2 regions of the Rhizobium oryzihabitans genome follow, and region 1 is predicted to be linked to the other one. Evidence: riboswitches for the same ligand, from Rfam matches in the RefSeq annotation. Region 1 holds a riboswitch; the other holds the start of a gene.
The links. Region 1 has a riboswitch for cobalamin ahead of nrdH (glutaredoxin-like protein NrdH). Riboswitches for the same ligand answer to the same signal wherever they lie in the genome.
Positions count from the first base shown of each region.

Region 2: it holds a riboswitch for cobalamin, as region 1 does, so the genes downstream of both, G3A56_RS11760 (DUF1636 family protein) here and nrdH (glutaredoxin-like protein NrdH) in region 1, are expected to answer to the same signal.

Region 1 covers NZ_CP048632.1:2,163,123-2,167,081, reverse strand. Annotated here, with positions in the region: gene G3A56_RS11300 (ATP-binding cassette domain-containing protein) at 1-731, shown strand, start outside; partial or broken gene G3A56_RS11295 (nucleoside triphosphate hydrolase) at 728-1,356, shown strand; cobalamin riboswitch at 1,489-1,713, shown strand; gene nrdH (glutaredoxin-like protein NrdH) at 1,968-2,189, shown strand; gene nrdI (class Ib ribonucleoside-diphosphate reductase assembly flavoprotein NrdI) at 2,201-2,599, shown strand; gene nrdE (class 1b ribonucleoside-diphosphate reductase subunit alpha) at 2,587-3,959, shown strand, end outside.
Region 2 covers NZ_CP048632.1:2,266,361-2,270,319, reverse strand. Annotated here, with positions in the region: gene cobN (cobaltochelatase subunit CobN) at 1-507, opposite strand, end outside; gene cobW (cobalamin biosynthesis protein CobW) at 609-1,646, opposite strand; gene G3A56_RS11760 (DUF1636 family protein) at 1,643-2,068, opposite strand; cobalamin riboswitch at 2,189-2,405, opposite strand; gene cobO (cob(I)yrinic acid a,c-diamide adenosyltransferase) at 2,541-3,158, shown strand; gene G3A56_RS11750 (cobyric acid synthase) at 3,160-3,959, shown strand, end outside.

The DNA.
Region 1 (3,959 bases):
GCGTGACCGCTCTCGACCATGCCGATTTCGATCTCTATCCGGGCGAAATCCTGGCGGTGATCGGCGATAACGGCGCCGGCAAATCCTCTCTCATCAAGGCGATTTCCGGCGCGGTGACACCCGATGAAGGGGAAATCCGACTGGAGGGCCAGCCCGTCCAATTCCGCTCGCCGATCGAGGCGCGCAAGGCTGGCATCGAGACCGTCTATCAGAACCTCGCGCTCTCACCGGCGCTTTCCATAGCCGACAATATGTTCCTCGGCCGGGAAATCCGAAAACCCGGAATTCAGGGAAGCCTGTTTCGGGCGCTGGACCGACCGGCCATGGAAAAATTCGCCCGCGAGAAACTGTCGGAACTCGGCCTGATGACGATCCAGAACATCAATCAGGCGGTGGAAACCCTGTCCGGTGGCCAGCGTCAGGGTGTCGCCGTGGCGCGCGCGGCCGCCTTTGGTTCCAAGGTCGTCATCCTCGACGAGCCGACCGCAGCACTCGGCGTCAAGGAAAGCCGCCGCGTTCTGGAGCTTATTCTGGATGTGCGCTCGCGCGGGTTGCCGATCGTTCTCATCTCGCACAACATGCCGCATGTTTTCGAGGTTGCGGATCGCATCCATATCCACCGGCTGGGCAAGCGCCTGTGCGTCATCAATCCGAAGGATTACACCATGTCCGACGCCGTTGCCTTCATGACCGGCGCCAAGGAAGCGCCAAAGGAAACGCTTGCCGCATGACGCTGAAGCTTGAGACGATCGTCGAAGACGTTCTTCGGCGGGCAGAGGGCCAATCCCGTTTCATCATCGCCATTGCCGGTCCCCTGGGGCCGGCAAATCCACGCTGGCGGATGCGCTCTGCGACGCTCTGCTGGCGCGGAGCGAAACGGCTGCCGTCCTGCCGATGGATGGCTTTCATATGGACAATGGCATTCTCGAAGAGCGGGGGCTGCTGCCGCGAAAGGGCGCTCCCGAAACCTTCGATGTGCGTGGTTTCCTCGATATCGTCTCCGCCGTTCGCAAGGGCGGACAGGAGGTGCTTGTTCCGGTTTTTGACCGTTCCCGCGAAATTGCCATCGCCTCCGCCCGTGCTATCCCGCCAGAGACACGCTTTGTCCTTGCCGAAGGCAATTATCTCCTGCTGAATGAAGCGCCCTGGACCACGCTTTCCGACAGCTTTGACCTCACCATCTTCGTTGGCCCGTCCGTCGCGGTGCTCGAAGAGAGGCTGCGGAACAGATGGCAGGGTTACGGTCTCGATGCGGCTGCGATCCACGCCAAACTTTTTGAAAACGATCTTCCCAACGGAAAAAGGGTAATCGAGAACACCCGCCCCGCCGATATTCGCATCGATATTTGGGAATAGATTAACGCTTTTCCCGTCTTGAGCGGCAACTCCATTTATCGTTAAGCCTTTGTTGACTCTGTGTTGAATCTTTTTGATCCACAGGGTGGGGCTTTTCCATGTCTATTTATTGACGAGAAAATTTCCTCATATACTATATGTGGTGTTCGAGGTTCTTCCGATTCGCAAGCGTCGGGAGCTAAGACGGGAATTCGGTGCGTAACGCCATTAATGGCGGAGCAAGGCCGAAACTGCCCCCGCAACTGTAAGCGGTGAGCATCGTTCCGATTTGGGTCACTGGAGCCGAAAGCTCCGGGAAGGCCGGAATAGATGTTGTGACCCGCAAGTCAGGAGACCTGCCTTGAGCGCAAACGTCCACGGGCGGGGTGTCCGGAGGAAGGTGTTGACGCAAATGATTTGCGTGCGCCCTTTTCTGCCCCCTCCAGAACAAGCTTCGGGGTGAAGTCATGCCAGTGCATTTTTTTGAGTTCCTGCGCTCGTCGGCGTAGAGAATGATTTTCCACGGCTAAAGGCCGTGCCCGCCACCTGAATGACAGAACCATCGCCAACCGATTGCGATCGCAATCGGCAATGTTGAGCCGTGTGCAAAAGCGGCTTCGAAAGAGGAAATCATGACCGTCACCGTTTACAGCAAGCCCGCCTGCGTCCAATGCACCGCCACCTATCGCGCACTCGATCGCATTGGCGTGAGCTATGAGATCGTCGATATTTCCGAAGATGCGGATGCGCTCGATCACGTTCGCGGCCTTGGTTACATGCAGGTTCCGGTGGTCGTCGCCGGCGAGCGCCACTGGGCGGGTTTCCGTCCAGATATGATCGGCTCGATCAGCTGAGGCGGCGGGCGATGGGGCTGATCGTCTATTATTCCAGCCGGTCCGAAAACACGCATCGCTTCCTTCAGAAACTGGGACGACGATTGTTTCGCCTGCCGCTGGGTGCCGAGGAGGAGGTGCCGCATGTGTCGGAACCCTATGTACTCGTCACCCCCACCTATGGGGGCGGCGGCACGAAAGGGGCCGTGCCGAAACCGGTGATCCGGTTCTTGAACGAGCCCTCCAACCGAAACCTCATTCGCGGCGTCATCGCGGCGGGAAACACGAATTTTGGCGCAGCTTTCGCATCCGCCGGAGATATCGTCTCGCGCAAATGCGCGGTGCCGTTTCTCTATCGCTTCGAGCTTCTCGGCACGGAGGAAGATGTCGCCAATGTCAAACATGGATTGGAACGATTTTGGACACGCTGACCTCGAGCGCGCTGCGCAAGGACGCCAAACAGCCGGTAGCCGCAAGCCAGAAACCGGTCGATACTGGGCTGGACTACCACGCGCTGAACGCGATGCTGAACCTCTATGACGCGGATGGAAAAATCCAGCTCGACAAGGACCGCCTTGCGGCGAGGCAATATTTCCTCCAGCACGTCAACCAGAATACCGTCTTTTTCCATAACCTCAGGGAAAAGCTCGATTATCTGGTGACCGAAGGATATTACGAGCAGGAGGTGCTGGACCAGTATTCCTTCAATTTCGTTCGTGACCTCTACGATGAAGCCTATGCCCGGAAATTCCGCTTTCCGACCTTTCTCGGCGCCTTCAAATATTACACCTCCTATACGCTGAAGACCTTCGACGGAAAACGCTATCTGGAGCGTTACGAGGATCGCGTCTGCATGGTGGCGCTGGCCCTTGCGCGTGGCGATGAGCAGCTTGCCCGCGATCTGGTCGATGAGATTATTTCGGGCCGCTTCCAGCCGGCAACACCGACCTTTCTCAACGCCGGCAAGAAAAGCCGTGGTGAGCTGGTCTCGTGTTTTCTGCTGCGTGTAGAAGACAATATGGAGAGCATAGGCCGCTCCATCAATTCGGCCCTGCAGCTTTCCAAGCGCGGCGGCGGCGTGGCGCTTTCCTTGACCAATATTCGCGAATTCGGAGCGCCGATCAAACAGATCGAGAACCAGTCGTCCGGCGTCATTCCGGTGATGAAGTTGCTGGAAGATTCGTTTTCCTATGCCAACCAGCTCGGAGCACGCCAGGGTGCTGGCGCGGTCTATCTGCATGCCCACCACCCGGACATCATGCGCTTCCTTGATACGAAGCGCGAAAACGCCGACGAAAAAATCCGCATCAAGACCCTGTCGCTCGGCGTGGTGATCCCCGACATCACCTTCGAACTCGCCCGCAACAACGAGGATATGTATTTGTTCTCGCCCTATGATGTGGAGCGGGTCTATGGCGTGCCGCTGACCGAGATTTCGGTCACCGAAAAATATCATGAAATGGTCGCCGACAGCCGCATCCGCAAGAAGAAGATCAAGGCGCGTGAGTTCTTCCAGGTCATCGCCGAAATCCAGTTTGAAAGTGGTTATCCCTACATTATGTTCGAGGATACGGTGAACCGCGCCAATCCGATCGCCGGTCGTATCAGCATGAGCAATCTCTGCTCGGAGATTCTTCAGGTCAGCGAAGCGAGCGAGTTAAACGCCGATCTGTCCTATAGCCATATGGGCAAGGATATTTCCTGCAATCTCGGCTCGCTCAACATTGCATCAGCAATGGATTCGGCAGATTTCGGCAAGACGATCGAGACCTCCATCCGGGCGCTGACGGC
Region 2 (3,959 bases), 100 kb from region 1:
ATCCGGCCATGCGCCACCGCTTGCAAGAACCGAAAGCCCGGAGGCAAGCCGGTCCATATTCTCCCGCCCACCCTCACGGAAGAAGGAGAGGACTGAGGAAAGCGTCTGTCGATCGACGGTCGAGGCCGCCTCCAGCTTCTCGTCCCTCTCGCTGCACTCACCAGGCAATAACAGAAGCTTTATGCCGCGCCGTCGCGCCATTATGGAGAGTTGATCCACGCCGTAACGCCAGCGCTCCGCACCGCCCAGAATCCGGATAAGGATGACACGGGCGTGCTCCGCCGTTTTTTCGATCCACAGATCGACTGACATCGGATGCCGAAGTTCGGAGAGGTTGGCGGCGGACAGGGAAGGAAGTCTGGACCCCACCTGCCGCCATGCCTGTTCCAGCCCGGCAAGATCGCTTGCCGAAAAAGACAGCATCACCACATCCGATCGCGGCTGATTGAGATCAACCGGCTCGACCAGATCGTCCAGAGACGAGGATGTGGTGGCGAGAATATGCATCTAAGGCATTTCCAGTAAAAGTGCAGTGCAGTTTTGCGTCCGACAATGCGCAAACAAGACAGCACGTCCGATGATTCCGTTTAAACCGGACGTGCTTTATGTCAGGCGGCCAGCATCTGTTCGATCTTTTCGCGGTTGATGCCCTTCTCGCCGATGATGACGAGGCGGCTGCGGCGCTCCTCACCGGCTGCCCATGGCCGATCGTAATAATGGTTGACGCGGCTGCCGACAGCCTGCACCTGCAGGCGCATCGGCTTGGCGGAAACTTCAACGAAACCCTTGATGCGAAGAACGTTTTCCGCAGCAGCAGTTTCCGCGATACGGGTGGCCAGTGCTTCCGGATCGGTCACGGCGGGCAGATCGATGACGAAGCTGTCGAAATCGTCGTGTTCGTGGTCAAGCTCGCCATCATGATGGGTGCGGCGGTTTTCGATATCCTCCTCCACCGCAAGGCCGAGACCAATCAGAACGGCGGGGTCGATTGCACCATTCGAGGCGACGACGATCTTCGCAGCCCGCGGCAGATGCTCGAGAATATGAGCCTTCGCCTTTTCCAGACCGGCGTGATCAAGGAGATCGGCCTTGGTGAGGACGATGAGATCGGCGCAGGCGACCTGATCCTCGAAGACTTCTTCCACCGGATCGTCGTGATCGAGCGCTTCGTCATTCGCCCGCTGGGCGGCAAGCGCTTCCATGTCATGCGCCACCTGGCCCTCTGCAAGGGCGGCACCGTCCACGACAGCCACCACGGCATCCACCGTTACGCGGCTCTTGATCGCCGGCCACTGGAACGCCTGCACCAGGGGCTTCGGCAGGGCAAGGCCCGAGGTCTCGATGAGGATATGCTCCACCTTCGGCTGGCGGCTGAGGATCTGTTCAATGGCCGGCTGGAAATCATCCGCGACCGTGCAGCAGATGCAGCCATTGGCCAGTTCGACGATGTTTTCCTCCGGGCAGCTCTCAATGCCGCAGCCTTTGAGGATTTCGCCATCGATGCCGATATCACCGAACTCATTGACGATGATGGCCAGTCGCTTGCCATCAAGCTTTTCGAGAAGACCGCGCAGCAGCGTGGTTTTTCCGGCCCCCAGAAAGCCGGTGACGATGGTGCAGGGAACGCGGTCCAGAAGGGTGCTCATGATCTCTCCTCGGTAAAATCGAATGGGGGAATGCGCGCCACCATGCCGCGCTTCAATGTATCGGGGCGGCCGCGCCAGGGCATCAGGCCATCTGCGGAGGCGGCCAGCATGCGCGCGCCGGTCAGCAGGTCTTCCGCATCGTCGGGCGTCAGCCCGCCAAAGACATAGGACCAGCCGTCGCCGCCGCGAAGCACGGCGCTGAGGCCGCGTTTGCAATTGGCAAGACAATTGACGGAACGGACGACAATGCCGGCTTCCTGCGCCGTTGCCATGACGGCATCCGCAAGACGTGCACCGGGTCGCGGCTCCGCATTGGGATCGGTTTCATCGCGACAGCTGCGGCAGACAAAAACGACGACGCCGGAGGCGTTTTCGCCTTCCGCCTCCGAATTCGCACATGAAGAGACCGCTGTAATATCCAAACCGTTTCGCTTTCCGCGCCTTTAAAAACTCATCGGGGTGCGGATGTCGAAAACGGCATGCGGAAAAGCGCAGAGCCGGCTGTTCGATCTGACCGACTGACCGGAGCACCCCGCCCGGCAGACGTTTTTCCTGAAACGGCAGGTCTCCTGGCTTGCGGCTTTAAAACACCCGGGCACCGCCTTCCCGAACCATCTTTAGAGGTTCAGTGGCTTTACGGTGCGGGCTTGCCGCTTACAGTTGCGGGGGCAGCCACGGAATGACCCCTGTCAGGGCGGAACCGTGTTCCCTCTTAGCTTTTCCCGTTGCCGGGAAAAGACCGTCAGTCCCTTACCCTTAGGCTGAACGGGCGTGGGGGTCAATGCCGCGGCCCGTTGGCTGGCCGCATTGCCGGGTGCGGCAAATTGGGTATAGTCGCCGCTCCGAAAGGCAGGGGCATCCGGCCCCGCGCCGCTGGACGAGAAGGAAAACGCGATGACACGCGACATCAGCGACAGCGAAGCCGAACGCCACCGGCAGAAAATGGTGAACCGCAAGACGGTTCAGGATGCCGAAGTCGCGGAAAAGACCATCGAAAAAGGTCTGCTGATGATCAATACCGGCCCCGGTAAAGGCAAGTCCACGGCGGCTTTCGGCCTTGCTTTGCGCATGCTCGGCACCGGACGCAGGGTCGGCGTGGTGCAATTCATCAAGGGCGCATGGTCCACGGGTGAACAGCAGGCGCTGACGCTCTTCGGTGACAAGGTCGTCTGGCGTACCATGGGCGAGGGGTTTACCTGGGACACGCAGGACCTGAAGCGCGATGTCATGGCAGCCGCAAAGGCCTGGGAAGAAGCCAAGGTCCTGATGGCTGACGAAACGATCGGCCTCCTGATCCTCGACGAGTTGAATATCGCGCTGCGTTACGATTACCTGCCGCTGGAAGAAGTCGTCGAAACCCTTTCCAGCCGCCGGCCCGATCTGCATGTCATCGTCACCGGCCGCAACGCCAAGCAACCGTTGATCGACGCCGCCGACATGGTGACGGAAATGACCCTCGTCAAACATCACTTCAAGGCGGGTGTGAAGGCGCAGGCAGGGATAGAATTCTGAGATGACTGCACGCGTGCTGATGTTTCAGGGAACCGGCTCGGATGTCGGCAAATCGCTGATGGTGGCCGGCCTTGCCCGTGCCTTCGTCAAACGCGGCCTGTCCGTCATGCCGTTCAAGCCGCAGAACATGTCGAACAATGCCGCGGTCACCGCCGATGGCGGCGAGATAGGCCGCGCGCAGGCGCTGCAGGCGCGTGCAGCGGGCGTTCCGCTGTCGGTTCACATGAACCCGGTGCTTTTGAAGCCGCAGAGCGAAACCGGCGCACAGGTGGTGGTGCAGGGTAAAATTGTCGGCAATGCCAAAGCCGCCGATTACCAGCACATGAAAGCCGGGCTGATGCCGCGCGTGCTGGAAAGCTTCGAGCACCTGAAACAACGGGCCGATCTGGTGCTGGTGGAAGGGGCGGGCAGCGCATCCGAAATCAACCTGCGCGCCAACGACATCGCCAATATGGGCTTTGCCCGCGCGGCCGATGCTCCCGTCATCCTGATCGGCGATATAGACAGAGGCGGGGTCATCGCCAGCCTCGTGGGTACAAGAACCGTTCTCGACCCCGACGATGCCGCGATGATAAAGGGCTTCATCGTCAACCGCTTTCGCGGCGATCCGTCACTGTTTTCGGACGGTATGCGAATGATTGCGGAAAAAACCGGCTGGGCGTCCATCGGGCTTCTGCCGCATTTTTCCGATGCTGCGAAATTGCCGGCCGAAGATGCTCTCGGGCTTTCCGGCCCGGCGCAACACAAGCCCGGCGCGAAGATCCGCATCGCCGTGCCGATCCTGCCGCATATTTCCAATTT